Regions from separate parts of the Nonomuraea salmonea genome, predicted to be linked through region 1. Evidence: riboswitches for the same ligand, from Rfam matches in the RefSeq annotation. Region 1 holds a riboswitch; the other holds the start of a gene.
What was found. Region 1 has a riboswitch for S-adenosylmethionine ahead of thrC (threonine synthase). Riboswitches for the same ligand answer to the same signal wherever they lie in the genome.
Positions count from the first base shown of each region.

Region 2: it holds a riboswitch for S-adenosylmethionine, as region 1 does, so the genes downstream of both, ACFFR3_RS33695 (aminotransferase class V-fold PLP-dependent enzyme) here and thrC (threonine synthase) in region 1, are expected to answer to the same signal.

Region 1 is NZ_JBHMCF010000013.1:201,286-209,130, forward strand. It holds gene ACFFR3_RS18890 (hypothetical protein) at 1-183, opposite strand, end outside; gene groL (chaperonin GroEL) at 334-1,965, opposite strand; gene ACFFR3_RS18900 (cold-shock protein) at 2,296-2,496, opposite strand; gene ACFFR3_RS18905 (MoaD/ThiS family protein) at 2,740-3,015, opposite strand; gene thrC (threonine synthase) at 3,040-4,272, opposite strand; SAM riboswitch class I at 4,286-4,427, opposite strand; gene ACFFR3_RS18915 (RNA polymerase sigma factor) at 4,507-5,061, opposite strand; gene ACFFR3_RS18920 (alpha,alpha-trehalose-phosphate synthase (UDP-forming)) at 5,093-6,517, shown strand; gene otsB (trehalose-phosphatase) at 6,522-7,292, opposite strand; gene ACFFR3_RS18930 (DUF3263 domain-containing protein) at 7,332-7,631, opposite strand; gene ACFFR3_RS18935 (SAM hydrolase/SAM-dependent halogenase family protein) at 7,750-7,845, shown strand, end outside.
Region 2 is NZ_JBHMCF010000038.1:290,549-298,393, reverse strand. It holds gene folB (dihydroneopterin aldolase) at 1-12, shown strand, start outside; gene folK (2-amino-4-hydroxy-6-hydroxymethyldihydropteridine diphosphokinase) at 9-512, shown strand; gene ACFFR3_RS33720 (DUF3180 domain-containing protein) at 509-967, shown strand; gene ACFFR3_RS33715 (hypothetical protein) at 964-1,149, opposite strand; gene ACFFR3_RS33710 (acyltransferase family protein) at 1,142-2,269, opposite strand; gene ACFFR3_RS33705 (NADH-quinone oxidoreductase subunit D) at 2,266-3,411, opposite strand; gene ACFFR3_RS33700 (DoxX family protein) at 3,534-4,220, shown strand; gene ACFFR3_RS33695 (aminotransferase class V-fold PLP-dependent enzyme) at 4,323-5,618, opposite strand; SAM riboswitch class IV at 5,663-5,778, opposite strand; gene ACFFR3_RS33690 (TerC family protein) at 5,892-6,635, shown strand; gene ACFFR3_RS33685 (cytochrome P450) at 6,635-7,831, shown strand.

The DNA.
Region 1 (7,845 bases):
CGAGTCGACGACCGGAATGCCGGTGGTGGTCGCGCCCGGCAGGCAGAACGGATTGTTCAGCTGGCGCAGCAGGCTGAACGTGCTCGTCAGCTCGTCGTCGGCATGCGCGGGAGCCGCCGCGGCGGTGACGGCGGCCAGGGCGATGGCCGCGATACCGAAAATGCGCTTGCTGCGGGAGAACATCCGCCACTCCTTCGTTGAGGTGAGTTATGGCTGACCACCTTTCCTCACCATGAGTAGCGGATCAATGGTGAAACGTAATGGCAGCTCCACAAGAAAAAGAGCGGCCCGGAAAATTCCGGACCGCTCTTCGCCTGCGCGACGGATAAAGACCTAGAAGTCCATGTCGCCGCCGCCGGGCATGCCGCCGGCGGGAGCGGCCCCAGCCTTCTCGGGCTTCTCGGCGATGACGGCCTCGGTCGTCAGGAACAGCGCCGCGATGGAGGCGGCGTTCTGCAGCGCGGAGCGCGTCACCTTGGCCGGGTCGATGATGCCCGACTCGAACATGTTGACGTACTCGCCCGACGCGGCGTTGAGGCCCTCACCCGGGGTGAGGTTGCGCACGCGCTCGACCACGACGCCGCCCTCGAGGCCGGCGTTGACCGCGATCTGCTTGAGCGGCTCCTCCAGCGCCTTCTTGACGATGGCGGCACCGGTGGCCTCGTCGCCGTTGAGCTCGAGCTTGTCGAACGCCTTGGCGCCGGCCTGCAGCAGCGCCACGCCACCGCCGGGGACGATGCCCTCCTCGACGGCCGCCTTCGCGTTGCGGACGGCGTCCTCGATGCGGTGCTTGCGCTCCTTGAGCTCGACCTCGGTGGCGGCACCGGCCTTGATGACGGCGACGCCGCCGGCCAGCTTGGCCAGGCGCTCCTGGAGCTTCTCGCGGTCGTAGTCGGAGTCGGTGCGCTCGATCTCGGCGCGGATCTCGTTGACCCGGCCGGAGATCTGCTCGGCGTCACCGGCGCCGTCGACGATCGTCGTCTCGTCCTTGGTCACGACCACCTTGCGGGCGCGGCCCAGCAGGTCGAGGGTGGCGGTCTCGAGCTTGAGGCCGACCTCCTCGGCGATGACCTGACCGCCGGTCAGGATCGCGATGTCGTTGAGCATGGCCTTGCGGCGGTCGCCGAAGCCCGGAGCCTTGACGGCGACGGAACGGAACAGGCCGCGGATCTTGTTGACGACCAGGGTCGCCAGAGCCTCGCCCTCGACGTCCTCGGCGATGATCAGCAGCGGCTTGCCGGACTGGACGACCTTGTCGAGCAGCGGCAGCAGGTCCTTGTTGGCGGAGACCTTGCTGTTGACGATCAGGATGTAGGGGTCTTCGAGCACGGCCTCCATGCGGTCGGAGTCGGTCACGAAGTACATCGACGTCATGCCCTTGTCGAAGCGCATGCCCTCGGTGAGCTCGAGCTCGAGGCCGAAGGTGTTGCTCTCCTCGACGGTGATGACGCCTTCCTTGCCGACCTTGTCCATCGCCTCGGCGATGAGCGAGCCGATCTCGGGGTCGGCGGCGGAGATGGAGGCGGTGGAGGCGATCTGCTCCTTGGTCTCCACGTCCTTGGCCAGCTTGGAGAGCTCCTCGCTGACGCGCTCGACGGCGGACTCGATGCCCTTCTTCAGGGCCATCGGGTTGGCGCCGGCGGCGACGTTGCGCAGGCCCTCGCGCACCAGCGCCTGGGCGAGCACGGTGGCCGTGGTGGTGCCGTCACCAGCCACGTCGTCGGTCTTCTTCGCGACCTCCTTGACCAGCTCGGCGCCGATCTTCTCCCAGGGGTCCTCGAGCTCGATCTCCTTGGCGATGGACACACCGTCGTTGGTGATCGTGGGAGCGCCCCACTTCTTCTCCAGCACGACGTTGCGGCCCTTGGGACCCAAGGTCACCTTGACGGCGTCGGCGAGCTGGTTCATACCGCGCTCGAGACCGCGCCGGGCGTCCTCGTCAAACGCGATCATCTTGGCTGCCATAAGGCTAGACCTCCCAGATGCAGGGTGGCTTGTCGTGGACCGAGCCGACGCCCGCGACGGCATGGGTCAGCATCTCCTTCGGCAGACCCCATCGTCCCGATCCGGTGTTGGCACTCTGCTGCACAGAGTGCCAACGAACTGTTTAGCACTCTACCCTGTCGAGTGCAAGCGAACGCCCACCTGCCCCACGTTTCCGCCCAGGTCAGTCAGTACGCCGGTACGGCGAGCCGCCCTGGGCGGCCCACCGTACGCGAGTCGACGAGAGAGAGATGACGGCTCGCACGGACTGCGCTGCCGTGCGAACCCGCCCGGTGCATACCAGGATGTCGATCAGACCGTTCGGACGGACTCCGCCTGCGGTCCCTTCTGGCCCTGCGTGATCTCGAACTCGACGCGCTGTCCCTGCTCGAGAGATCGGTACCCGTCCATCATGATCGCTGAGTAATGGACGAATACATCCTTACCACCGTCTACCGCGATGAAGCCGTAGCCCTTGTCCGCGTTGAACCACTTGACGGTGCCCTGCGCCACTTCCGACTCCTCTTACTGGTCTCCCAGATCTCGCCCATTCCTCCGCGAGACCTGTAATCGCCCGACTTAACAGAAAATCAGCCGGACGATCGCCCTCGACCATACCTGTGGGGAGGGGTTTGGCAACAGAGTCAATCTGGGAACTGCCTATTTCTTCTTCCCGAACCTGGTTCAACATTGAATTAGGCCCGGAAAAGGAGAAGGCGCCCACAAGGGGCGCCTTCTGGATGCGAGCCGCGACACTCAGCCGCCGGCGACCGCCGGGATGATGGAGATCTGAGTCCCCTCAGGGGCGGGAGTGTCGAGGCCCTCGGCGAAACGGACGTCCTCTTCCCCCACGTAAACGTTGACGAAACGACGAATCTTGCCCGATTCATCCAGAATTCTCGCGCCGATGCCCGGGTAGTCGGCGTCGAGCTTGATGAGCACGTCACGAAGCGTCGCGCCCTCGCCACTGACCTCCGCGTTGCCCCCGGTGTAGGTGCGCAGAATGGTGGGAATCCGCACAGAAACGCTCATGGTTTAAGTCGCCTTTCCTGGTTGTCAGACAGTCGCGCGGAACGCGTCGAGAGAGGGCCGGATCACGGCCGTGGGTGCGGCGTCGTCGCTGATCGCGTCGAGCGTCTTGAGCCCGTCACCGGTGTTGAGCACCACGGTGAGGGCGTCGGGGTCGAGCACGCCGTTCTCGGTGAGCTTCTTCAGCACGCCGACGGTGACGCCGCCCGCGGTCTCGGCGAAGACGCCCTCCGTCGAGGCCAGCAGCTTGATGGCGGCCACGATCTCGGCGTCGGTGACGTCCTCGACGGCTCCGCCGGTGCGCCGGGCGATGTCCAGCACGTACGGCCCGTCGGCCGGGTTGCCGATGGCCAGGGACTTGGCGATGGTGTCGGGCTTGACCGGCCGTACGACCTCGTGCCCCGCCTTGTACGCGGTCGACACCGGCGAGCACCCGGCCGCCTGCGCCCCGAAGATCTTGTACGGGGTGTCCTCGACCAGCCCCAGCTTCACCAGCTCCTTGAAGCCCTTGTCGATCTTCGTGAGCTGGGACCCGGAGGCGATGGGGATGATGATCTGCTCGGGCAGCCGCCAGCCGAGCTGCTCGGCGATCTCGTACGCGAGCGTCTTGGAGCCCTCGGCGTAGTAGGGCCGCAGGTTGACGTTGACGAATCCCCACTTGTCGCCCAGCGGGTCGCCGATGAGTTCGGAGCAGAACCGGTTGACGTCGTCGTACGTGCCCTCGATGCCGATGAGCTTCCCGCCGAAGACCCGCGCCATGGCGATCTTCGCCTGCTCCAGATTGGCCGGGATGAACACGCACGCGTCGAGCCCTGCCCGCGCGGCGGCGGCGGTGACGGCGCCGGCGAGATTGCCGGTGGAGGAGCAGGAAAGCGTGTGGAAGCCGAAGTTCCTGGCCGCTTCGACGGCCATGGCGACGACCCGGTCCTTGAAGGAGTGGGTGGGATTGCCGGAGTCGTCCTTCACGTAAAGGGACTTGATGCCGAGCGTTCGGCCGAGGTTTCCGGCCTTGACCAATTTCGTCCAGCCGGGGTTCATATTCGGCTTTTCGGTCACGTTCGCCGGAACCGGAAGGAGCGCCCGGTAACGCCAGATGTTGGCCGGACCCGATGCGATCTGCTCGCGGGTCACCCGGCCGAAGTCGTAGGCCGCCTCGAGCGGCCCGAAACACTCCTGACACGCGAAGCTGGGACCCAGCGGGTAACGCGCGCCGCACTCGCGGCAGGACAGAGCGGTGGCAGGACCAAAGTCAAGCGACATGAAGCGAGGCCTTCCCTCATCTTCGCCCGCGGCCACCTTGACCGCGAACCGGAATTGGCACCTTGTCCCGGTCGGCCTCGCCTGGTCGCGAGTCGAAAGCCGGGAGGGTTGCCGGGGCTTCGCAGGGCCGGTCCCTCCACCCCTCTGGATGAGCAATATGAAGTTGTTGAAACGGACTCTACCCGCTTAAGTGGCCGCAATTACCACCCGTCTCACCATGTGAGACGGGTGGTCTCAGCGATAGTCTTCGCCCAGCACACCCTGCACGTACTTGCGTGCCTGATGGATGCGGGATTTCGCGGTGCCCAGCGGGATGCCGAGCTGCTCGGCCACCTCGTTGTAGTCGAGCTGGACGATGTCACGCAGCACCAGCGCCTGCGCCAGGTCGGGCTTGTCGGCCTCCAGGGCCTCCATCGCGTCGAGCAGGTCGAGCCGCGAGCCCGCGATCACGCTGACCCGCCGCACGTCGGGCTTCTGCATCGGCAGCTCGTCCGAGCTCTGCTCGGCCGCCCGCCGCTTCAGCGACCGGTACGTCGTGCGCGCGCAGTTGGCCGTCACGATGTGCAGCCACGTACTGAACCTGGCGCGCCCCTCGAACCGCCCGATATTACGCGCGACAGCCAGCAACGTATCTTGCGAGGCCTCCTCCGCGTCCTGGTGATAAGGCAGGATTCGGGCGCAATGCCGCATCACATCGGGCTCTATCCGCGCCAGGAGCTCGCCGAGTGCGCGATGATCTCCGGCAGCGGCTGAGCGGGCGAGTTCCTCGGTTAGCTCATCAAGCGCCATAGCTGGGATCCTATGATCGAAAGGAGCCTAGATGAACAGCGTGCTGTTGGCCTCCAACAGAGGGCCGGTCTCCTTCACCGTCTCCGACGACGGCGAACTCACCATGAAGCGCGGCGGCGGCGGTCTCGTGTCGGGCCTGTCGGGCGTGGCCAAGGGCGACGGCGTGCTGTGGGTCTGCGCGGCGTTGTCCGACGGCGACCGCAGCGCCGTGCGGCAGGCCGGCGGCGGCCGGGTCGACCACGCGGGCTACGACACGGGCCCGATGCGCATGCTCGACATCCCGCCCGCCACCTTCCATCGCGCCTACAACGCGGTGGCCAACTCGACCCTGTGGTTCGTCAACCATCTGCTCTACGACATCCCCAACTCGCCCAACTTCGGCACCAGGTTCGAGCGCGAGTGGGAGTCATACCGCGACTACAACGGCGCTTTCGCGCTGGCGCTGGCCGAGGAGGCCGGCCACGGCGCGCGCGTGATGGTGCAGGACTACCACCTTACGCTGACCCCCGCCATGCTCAGGGCCGAACGGCCCGACCTGCGCATCGCGCACTTCAGCCACACCCCGTGGGCGCCGCCCGAATACTTCTCGCTGCTGCCCGACGACGTCGCCAAGGAGGTGCTCGAAGGCATCCTGGGCGCCGACCACGCCGGCTTCCTCACCGACCGGTGGGCGCAGGCGTTCATGGACTGCTGCGAGCGGCTGCTGGGCGCCGAGGCCGACCGCGTCGGGCGCAGCGTCACCCACGCCGGCAGGACCACCCGCATCGGAGTCCACAGCCTGGGGGTGGACGGCGCCGCGCTGTGGGAGCGGGCCTGCGAGCCCGACGTCGAGTCGCACATGACGGCGCTCAGGGAGCAGGTCGGCGGGCGCAGGCTGATCGTCCGCATCGACCGCACCGAGCTGTCGAAGAACATCGTGCGCGGGCTCAACGCCTACCGCGAGTTCCTCGCCGCCCACCCCGAATGGCACGGCCGCGTGGTGCACCTCGCCTTCGCCTATCCCAGCCGGCACGACCTGCCCGAATACCGCGAGTACACCGCGTCGGTGCAGCGCTGCGCGCAGGAGATCGAGGACGAGTACGCCACCGAGGACTGGGACCCGCTCATCCTCAACGTGAACGACGACTATCCGCGCTCGCTGGCCGCCTACCGGATGGCCGACGTGCTGCTGGTCAACCCCATCCGCGACGGCATGAACCTGGTGGCCAAGGAGGGCCCCGTGCTGTCGCCGCACTGCGCGCTCGTGCTGTCGCGGGAGGCGGGCGCCGCGGCCGAGCTGGGCCAGCACGCGCTGCTCGTCAACCCGTACGACATCAGCGGCACCGCGGCCGCGCTGCACGAGGCGCTGGTCATGCCGGAGGACGAGCGGCGCAGCCGCCGCGACAAGCTGCGCGCCGCCGCGACCGCGCTGCCACCGCAACAGTGGCTCGCCGCCCAGCTCGAGGCCCTGGCCTGACGCGTCACGAGCGGGTGATCGCCGAGACCAGCTCCTCCAGCAGCCGCACCACGCCGTCGGGGCCGTCCACCACCAGGTCGGCGCGCTCCGCGAGCGCGGTGACCTCGGTCGAGCCGCTGCACACGGTCACGCCGGGGAGGCCGGACGCGCGTACGGCGTCGAACGCCGCCAGGTCACCGAGGTCGTCGCCGACGAACATGACCGAGCGCGCCTCCCGCTCCGTGAGGAACAGGCCGAGCGCGTGGCCCTTGTCCATGCCCGGCGGCCGCAGCTCCAGCACCATGCGGCCGGGCTCGATGACCAGCCCGTGCTTGTCGGCCAGCTTGGCGAGCGGCTCGCGCAGCGCGGCGAGCGCGCCCTCCGGGTCGGGGCTGCGCCTGGTGTGGACGGCCACGGCCCGCCCCTTGTCCTCGATGCGCACGCCCTGCACGCCCAGCGATTCGAGCAGCAGCGGCAGCTCGGCCTCCGCGTTGGGGACGCCGGGCGGCGGCGGGGGCGCGGAGACGCGGCCGTCCTCCCAGCGTTCGAAGCCGTAGTGGCCGAGCACCACCAGGCCGGGCACGTCGGCCAGGCCGGGTCCGAGCGCCAGGGCGGTGGCCGGGGGCCTGCCGGTCACGATGGCCACCGCTCCGACGCGGGCGCCCAGCTCGGCGAGTACGCCGGGCGCCTTCGGATGGATCACGGCCTGGGCGGGGTCGGGCACGATCGGCGACAGGGTGCCGTCGAAGTCGAGCCCGATCACGGCGCCCGCCGGATCGTGCACGATCGCTTCCATTCCAGGGATGTTCTTCACTCGGCTGCCGTACCCAGACGGTCAGGGACGCATGCCGAGCCTTCTGGCCGCACGGTCGCGCCGGCGCGTGGATCGTAATCTGCGCAGCCGCTTGACCAGCATCGGGTCCTGCTCCAGCGCCTCCGGCCGGTCGATCAGCTCACCGAGGAGCTGGTAGTAGCGCGTGGCGGAGAAGCCGAACGTCTCCTTGATGGCGTGCTCCTTCGCGCCCGCGTAGCGCCACCATTGGCGTTCGAAGGCGAGGAGATCGAGATCGCGTTGTGAGAGTGGTTGTCGGGACGGTTCCTGGGCAGCATTGTCATCGCTGAGCGGTGCTCCCATGGTGTCCTCCTCGAAAGGGGCGGGCGACGATCTCGCCGCCCGCACGCGGCCCGTTCGCCATCGTAATGTGCGGAGTGCGGCTGTTCACGACGGATTGGGAGACGTACAGTCACCAGATGTGACCTCTGTCATCACGCTCCTCACCGACTACGGGTTAGAGGATGGATATGTGGCGGCCTGTCATGGAGTGATCGCCGGGATAGCCCCTGAGGCC
Region 2 (7,845 bases), on a different contig from region 1:
AGCCGCGGATGAAGGTGGTCCTCTCTCTCGGCAGCAACCTGGGACGCAGGTTCACGACCTTGCAGGACGCGCTGGACACCCTGTTCGACGCGCCTGGCCTGGAGTTCGTCAAGGCGTCCCCGGTCTATGAGACCGACCCGGTGGGCGGTCCGGGCGGGCAGCGGCCCTACCTCAACGCGATCGTCATCGCGGAGACCACGCTGGAGCCGCAGACGCTGCTGGAGCGGGCGCTGGGCGTGGAGAACGCGTTCGGTCGTGAGCGCCTCGAACGCTGGGGCCCGCGCACTCTCGACATCGACCTGATCGTGGTGGGCGACGTCGTCTCCGACGATCCCGAGCTGACGCTGCCGCATCCCCGGGCGCACGAGCGGGCGTTCGTGCTGGTGCCGTGGGCCGACTGCGACCCCGAGGGGGTGCTGCCCGGCAAGGGCGCGGTGGCGGGGCTGCTCGAAGGGCTCGACCGGCGGGGCGTACGCCTGCGCGAGGATCTCAAGCTGCAGAGGCCCGATTGAAGCCCACGTCCCCCGGCCCCCTCGTCGGCATCCTGGTCGTCGTCGCCCTCGCCACCTGGGCGGCGATCATGATGAGCGACTACGGCAGGCTGCCGCTGCTGCCGTGGACCGCCATCCCCACCCTGCTCCTGCTGGCGCTCGGCGAGGGCTACAGCGGCTGGGCCACCAAGGCCAGGCTCGCCCGCAAGCCGGGCACCAAGCCGGTCGAGCCGCTCGCGGTGGCCAGGCTGGCGGCGCTGGGCAAGGCGTCGGCGTACGCGGGCGCGGTGTTCGGCGGCGTCTTCGCCGGCTTCGCGCTCCACACGGTGCAGCTCCTCGACAGGGAGACGCCGCGCGGCGAGTTCTTCATCTCGACCGGCTCGTTCGTCTCCTGCGTGCTGCTCGTCTGCGCGGCCCTCTACTTGGAGCACTGCTGCCGGGTGCCGAAGAAGCCGGAGGACGAGGAGCGCCGCTAGCGCTCGTCGGGCAGGCCCTCCACGGCCCGCTGCTCGGCGGCGGCGAGGCGGTCGTGCCAGATCTCCCGCTGCAGCAGGCGCAGTGCGCGACGCAGCACGTCGCTGGGCCGTTCACCTTCCCGCAACGCGGTACGGATGATCCGTTCGTCTTCGGCGTTGGCCCGGAAGGCGATCTCAGCCATGCGTCGAGCTTATGGATCCGCCGACACCCTTGTCCTGCGTTTGCCGGACGGAAGCCCGGCGCCGGCCGAAGAGGTAGATGACCGGAGTGGTGCAGATCAGCGGCCCGATGATGGCGATCGGGCGTTCGAGCCACCATTTCAGGTCGGGCGGGATCTGGTCGCCGAGCGTGCCGAAGAGCCACCACGACAGGCCCAGCGAGATGGCCATGCCGGTGGTGTGGAAGAGGAACAGCGGTAGCGAGTACCGGTTGATGAAGTCGTTGAGCCGCCGCCAGCGCGGCCGCTCCAGCACCTGCTCCATGGCCGGGCGCAGCACCTCGACGAGCCCGATCTGGAACAGCAGCAGCGCGACGATGACGAACGTGGGCGGTGCCATGTTCGACCACTTGTCGCCCGGCACGCCGACCATCGAGCCGGGGTAGATGCCCGAGTACACCAGCCCGAACAGGGCGAACAGCCCGGTCCACAGCAGGGCGGCGTCGTAGCGGCGCGGCAGCTCCACGACCCGGTCGTAGAAGAAGCCGGCCTGGTGGGCGAGGCCCCAGACGACGATCATGTTGAGCCAGCCGGCCCACTCGATGCCGTAGCGGAAGCGCAGCACGTCCACGACGAGCGCCGTGCCGCCGAGCCAGATCAGCGCGAGCACGTCGTAGCGGCGGTGCACCCACAGCGCGACCGGCAGCAGCGCGATGAGCACGAGGTAGACGCCGAGGAACCACAGCGGGCTGAGCACCAGCAGCACCACCCGCCACATCCAGTCCACCCCGAACGTGTACGTCACCACCGCCCCGATGACGACCCACACCCCGGACAGGAACAGCGCGGGTAAGGCGAGCGCGCGGATGCGCCGCAGCACGAACGCCCCGATGCCGGTCCCGCGCCCCTTGGCCCGCCGCCACGACAGCAGGTGCACGTGCCCGCCGACGTAGAAGAACAGCGGCAGCACCTGCAGCAGCCAGGTGAGAATCCATAACCCTGAGGTGAAGCCGAGCGGGCTGGTCGGCTCGGGGCCGTGCGGCTTCCATTCGAGGATGGTGAACGCCCAGTGCCAGACCACCACGACGATCAGGCTGAGCGCCCGCAGCCAGTCGACGTATTTGTCCCGTTGTTGCCCGCTCACTTGTCGATGTCACCCACGACGAAGAACATCGAGCCGAGGATGGCCACCATGTCGGCCACCAGGTGCCCGGGCAGGATCTCCCGCAGCACCTGGATGTTGCTGTACGACGCCGAGCGCAGCTTGAGCCGCCACGGCGTCTTGTCGCCCTTGGAGACCAGGTAGTAGCCGTTGATGCCGAGCGGGTTCTCGGTCCACGCGTACGTGTGCCCCTCCGGCACCTTCAGCACCTTGGGCAGCCGCTGGTTGATCGGCCCAGGCGGCAGCGAGCGCAGCCGCTCGACGCAGACCTCGGCCAGGTCGAGCGAGACCTTGAGCTGGTCGAGCAGCACCTCGAAGCGCGCGTGGCAGTCGCCCGCGCTCCGCGTGACGACCTTCACCGGCAGCTCCCCATAGGCCAGGTACGGATCGTCGCGCCGCAGGTCGATGTCCACCCCGGAGGCACGGGCGATGGGGCCGCTGACGCCGTACTGCAGGATCTGCTCCCGGGTCAGCACCCCCACCCCCTTGGTGCGGGCGATGAAGATCTCGTTGTGCAGGATGAGGTTCTCGATGTCGGGCACCCGGCGGCGGGTCTCCGCGACGGCCGCCGACACCCGGTCGAGCCAGCCCAGCGGCAGGTCCTCCTTGAGCCCGCCGACCCGGTTGAACATGTAGTGCATGCGCCCGCCGGAGATCTCCTCCATGACGGCCTGGATGCGCTCGCGCTCGTTGAAGGAGTAGAACAGCGGCGTCATCGCGCCCAGCTCAAGCGGGTAGGAGCCGAGGAACATCAGGTGGTTGAGCACCCGGTTGAGCTCGGCGAGCAGCGTGCGGGCCCAGACGGCGCGCACCGGCGGTTCCATGCCCAGCATGCGCTCGGCGGCGATGACCACGCCCAGCTCGTTCGCGAACCCCGACAGCCAGTCGTGCCGGTTGGCGAGCATGATGATCTGACGGTAGTCGCGCACCTCGAACAGCTTCTCCGCACCCCGGTGCATGTAGCCGATGATCGGCTCGGCGGTGGCGATGCGCTCGCCGTCGAGCGTCAGCCGCAGCCGCAGCACGCCGTGGGTGGAGGGGTGTTGCGGCCCGATGTTGAGGATCATGTCCTCGGTGGCCAGCTCTTTCGCGCCCGCGCCGATTCCGACCACACGTTCCGTCATACGGCCATGCTGCCACCGTCGTCGCTGGTGATCCAGCTAGGGGGTTGGTCAAGAGATGGCATGCGATGACATCCCATAGCCGGACAGGGGGAGGAATAGCTGGAACGGGGGGAGATAGGACCATGAAGAGAGTTCTCTTCGACATCGCGGCCCTGATCGCGCGCGTCATCACCGGCGTGATTTTCGTCGCGCACGGCTGGCAGAAGTGGCAGGGCGGGCACTCCGCGATCGCGAGCGGATTCGGCGAGATGGGCATCCCGATGCCCGAGCTGGCCGCCGGGTACGCCATGGTCGTCGAGCTCATCGGCGGGGTGCTGCTGATCATCGGGCTGGCGGTCCGCCCTGTGGCGCTGCTGCTGCTGCTCAACATGCTGGGCGCGATCATCTTCGCGCACTGGGACAAGGGCATCATGGTGCAGGAAGGCGGCTGGGAGCTCGCGGCGGCGCTCGGCGCGCTCTGTCTGCTGTTCCTGGCACTGGGCGGCGGGCGCATCGGGATCGACGGCATCCTGTCGTCGATGTTCCGGCGGCGGCACGACCGCCGGGCCGCCGAGGAGGACCTGGTGTCGTACCGGCCGAACAGGACGGACACCACCACGGGCTCTTACGGCACCACGGACACCGGCTCCTACGGCGGGCCCACCACGCCCGCCCGGTCCACCACCGAGGAGCCGCCCGACGTCCCCAGGCAGCCGGGCGCGCCCCAGCAGGAGCCGCGGCAGAGCCGGCTCAACGACGAGGACATGCGGGAGATCGACTCCCTGGTCGCCGACGAGCCGCCCCAGCACCGTAAGCCACCGAACCGCTGAGCCCGGCGGACGGGCCGCCCGGAAAGGCCGCCCGGAAAGGCCGCCCGGAAAGGCCGCCCGGAAAGGCCGCCCGGAAAGGCCGCTCGGTGAGGCCGCTGGGCGTCAGCGTGCGACCAGGTCGCGCAGGGCCGACACCAGCCGGTCCACGTGTTCCTGCGTCGTGCCGATGCCGATCGAGGCCCGCACGGCGGACGCGGTGCCGTCCTCGCAGCCGCCGTCGGAGGCGCCCAGCAGATGACGGACGAACGGGTGCGCGCAGAACTTCCCGTCGCGCACCCCGATGCCGTACTCGCCGGACAGCACCTCGGCCACCTCCCGCGCCGAGTACCCGGCCACGGTGAACGACACGATGCCGACCCGGGGGTGGTCGGGACCCCACAGGGACAGCTCGCGTACCCCGTCGATGGAGGCCAGCCCGGCACGCAGCCGCGCGATCAGCCGCTCCTCCTCGCGCACCAGCTCGGTCCAGCCGGTCGCGGTCAGCGCGTCGCAGGCCGCGGCCAGCGCGATGGCGCCCAGCACGTTGGGGGTGCCCGCCTCGTGGCGTGGCTCGGGGTCGTCGTGCCACTCGACGTTCGCGGCGCTCTCGCCGACCGAGCGGACGGCGCCGCCGCCCTTGAGGTACGGCTCGCCCGCGGCCAGCCAGTCCCGCCGCCCGACCAGCGCGCCCGCGCCGAACGGCGCGTACAGCTTGTGGCCGGAGAAGGCCACGTAGTCGAGGTCGAGCGCGGTCAGGTTGAGCCGCCGATGCGGTACGAGCTGCGCCGCGTCCACCAGGATCCGCGCGCCGTGCCGGTGCGCGATGTGGGCCAGGGCGGCGATGGGCCACAGCTCGCCGGTGACGTTGGAGGCGGCGGTGACGACGAGCAGCTTGGGCCCTTCGATGGCGGCGAGCGTCTCGTCGGCGGCGCGCACGGCCTCGCCGGGGAAAGCGGGCGGGGCCAGCCGGACCGCGTTCGGCCAGGGCAGCAGGGAGGCGTGGTGCTCGGTGTCGAAGACGACCGTGGTGGTGCCTTCGGGCAGGCAGCCGGCCAGCAGGTTCGTGGCGTCGGTGGTGTTGCGGGTGAAGATCACCGCGTCGTCGGGGCGGGCGCCGACGAAGGCGCGTACGGTGTGGCGGGCCTGCTCGTACCGGGCGGTGGTGAGCTGGGAGGCGTAGCCGGCGCCGCGGTGGACGCTGGAGTAGGCCGGGAGCGCGGCGGTGACGGCGGCGCTGACCGGCTCGAGACAGGGGGCGCTGGCGGCGTAGTCGAGGTTGGCGTAGCCGACCAGGCGGCCGCCCTTGACCGGCACTTCGAGGTCGGCGCCCAGGACGGCGGGGATCGGCCGGGCCTGCGTGGCGGGCGCCGGGGTCTCCTCGGCGGCGCGGGCGTTGCTGAAGATCGTCAGAGTGGACACGGCGAACCTCCTCGGGGTCATCGGACCCCTGGAAGCAGCCGAGGAGCCCGCGCTTGCCCGCCACACCTCGTGACGGACCAGGTCTTCACCCGGGGCACCCCGCCGCGGACGCGAGGGTTGCCGGCCAGCTAGCCGGGGCTTGACGCTGGCACTCATGACCTACGAGGGGAACTATAACCGACACCCGGGCGGAAATCGCAAGCCGTGAACTTCTGCGGCCTCCGGCTCGTTGCTACCGGAAACCCGCCTGCCCTCGAGTCATGGAGGTACCCGATGCTCGACTGGGTGGCCGATCCGCAGATCTGGATCGGCTTTTTAACCCTGGTCGCCCTGGAGATCGTGCTGGGGATCGACAACATCATCTTCATCTCCATCCTCGCCGGGAAGCTGCCACCCGAGCAGCGCGACCGGGCCCGCGTGCTCGGCCTGGGCGCGGCACTCGTCAGCCGGCTGCTCCTGCTGCTGGGGCTGTCGTGGGTGGTGCAGCTCACCGAGCCGTTGTTCGAGGTCCTCGGTCATGAGATTTCGGGACGTGACCTGATCCTGCTGTTCGGCGGCCTGTTCCTGCTGGGCAAGAGCGTCACCGAGATCCACCACAACATGGAGGCGCCTCACGACAAGGACGGCAAGAAGCCCGCGGCCGTCTCCTTCACCTCCGTGATCCTGCAGATCATGGTGCTGGACATCGTGTTCTCGCTCGACTCGGTGATCACCGCGGTCGGCATGGTGGACGAGCTCGGCGTCATGATCGCGGCGGTCGTGGTGGCCGTGGTCGTGATGCTGTTCGCGTCCGGGCCGATCAGCCGGTTCGTGGACAGCCACCCCACGATCAAGATGCTGGCGCTGGCGTTCCTGGTGCTCATCGGCGTGATGCTCGTGGCCGAGGGTCTCGACCAGCACATCCCCAAGGGCTACATCTACTTCGCGATGGCGTTCTCCGTCGTGGTCGAGCTGCTCAACATCCGGGTGCGGAGCAGGAACGCGAAGAGGGAGGCGTCCGCTTCTAAGATGAAATAGTGGGCTTTGATCCTTGGAATCCGGAATTCGTGGCGTACCCGTACCGCGTCTACGAGGAGCTGCGGCGCGAGGCGCCCGTCAGCTACTTCGAGCCGACGGGCCAATGGCTGATCTCCCGGCACGCCGACGTCAACGCGCTGCTCAGGGATCGCCGCCTGGGCCGCTCGTACCTGCACGTGGCAGGCCACGAGGAGTTCGGCAGGCCGGCTGAGCCGGAGTTCCAGGAGCCGTTCTGGCGCGTGATCAGGGCGGGCATGCTCGACGTGGAGCCGCCGGTGCACACGCGGTTGCGCCGGCTGGTCTCCAAGGCGTTCACGCCGCGCATGGTCGAGTCGCTGCGGCCCCGCGTCAGGGCCATGGCGGGCGAGCTCGTGGATGCGTACGTGGAGAAGGGCGGCGGCGACCTCATCGCCGAGGTCGCCGAGCCGCTGCCGGTCACCGTCATCGCGGAGATGCTCGGCATCCCCGACGGTGACCGCCACCTGCTGCGCCCCTGGTCGGCCGACATCTGCGGCATGTACGAGCTCAACCCCACCCTGGAGGCCCAGCACACCGCCGTACGCGCGGCCACGGAGTTCTCCGACTACCTCAAGGCCCTGGCCGCCGACCGGCGCGCCAACCCCGGCGACGACCTCGTCAGCGCGCTCACCCAGATCGGCGAGCTGACCGAGGACGAGCTGGTCGGCACCTGCGTGCTGCTGCTCAACGCCGGTCACGAGGCCACCGTGAACGTGACGGGCAACGGCTGGTGGTCGTTGTTCCGCAACCCGGCCGAGCTGGCCAGGCTGCGCGCCGACCGCTCGCTGCTGCCCACCGCGGTCGAGGAGCTGATGCGGTGGGACACGCCGCTGCAGATGTTCGAGCGGTGGGTGCTTGAGGACATCGAGGTGCACGGCGTGCGCATCCCGCGCGGCTCGGAGGTGGCCCTGCTGTTCGGCTCGGCCAACAGGGACCCCGAGGTGTTCGCCGACCCTGACCGGCTCGACGTGGGCCGCGCCGACAATCCGCACATCTCGTTCGGCGCCGGCATCCACTTCTGCCTGGGCGCGCCGCTGGCCAGGATCGAGCTGGCGGAGTCGTTCGGCGCCCTGCTCGACCGCACGTCGAAGCTGGAGCTGCGGGAAGAGCCCGAATGGAAGCCGGGCTACGTCATCCGCGGCCTCCACGCGCTGAACCTGACGGCCACCCCCGCATGAAGGCGTGAACGAGC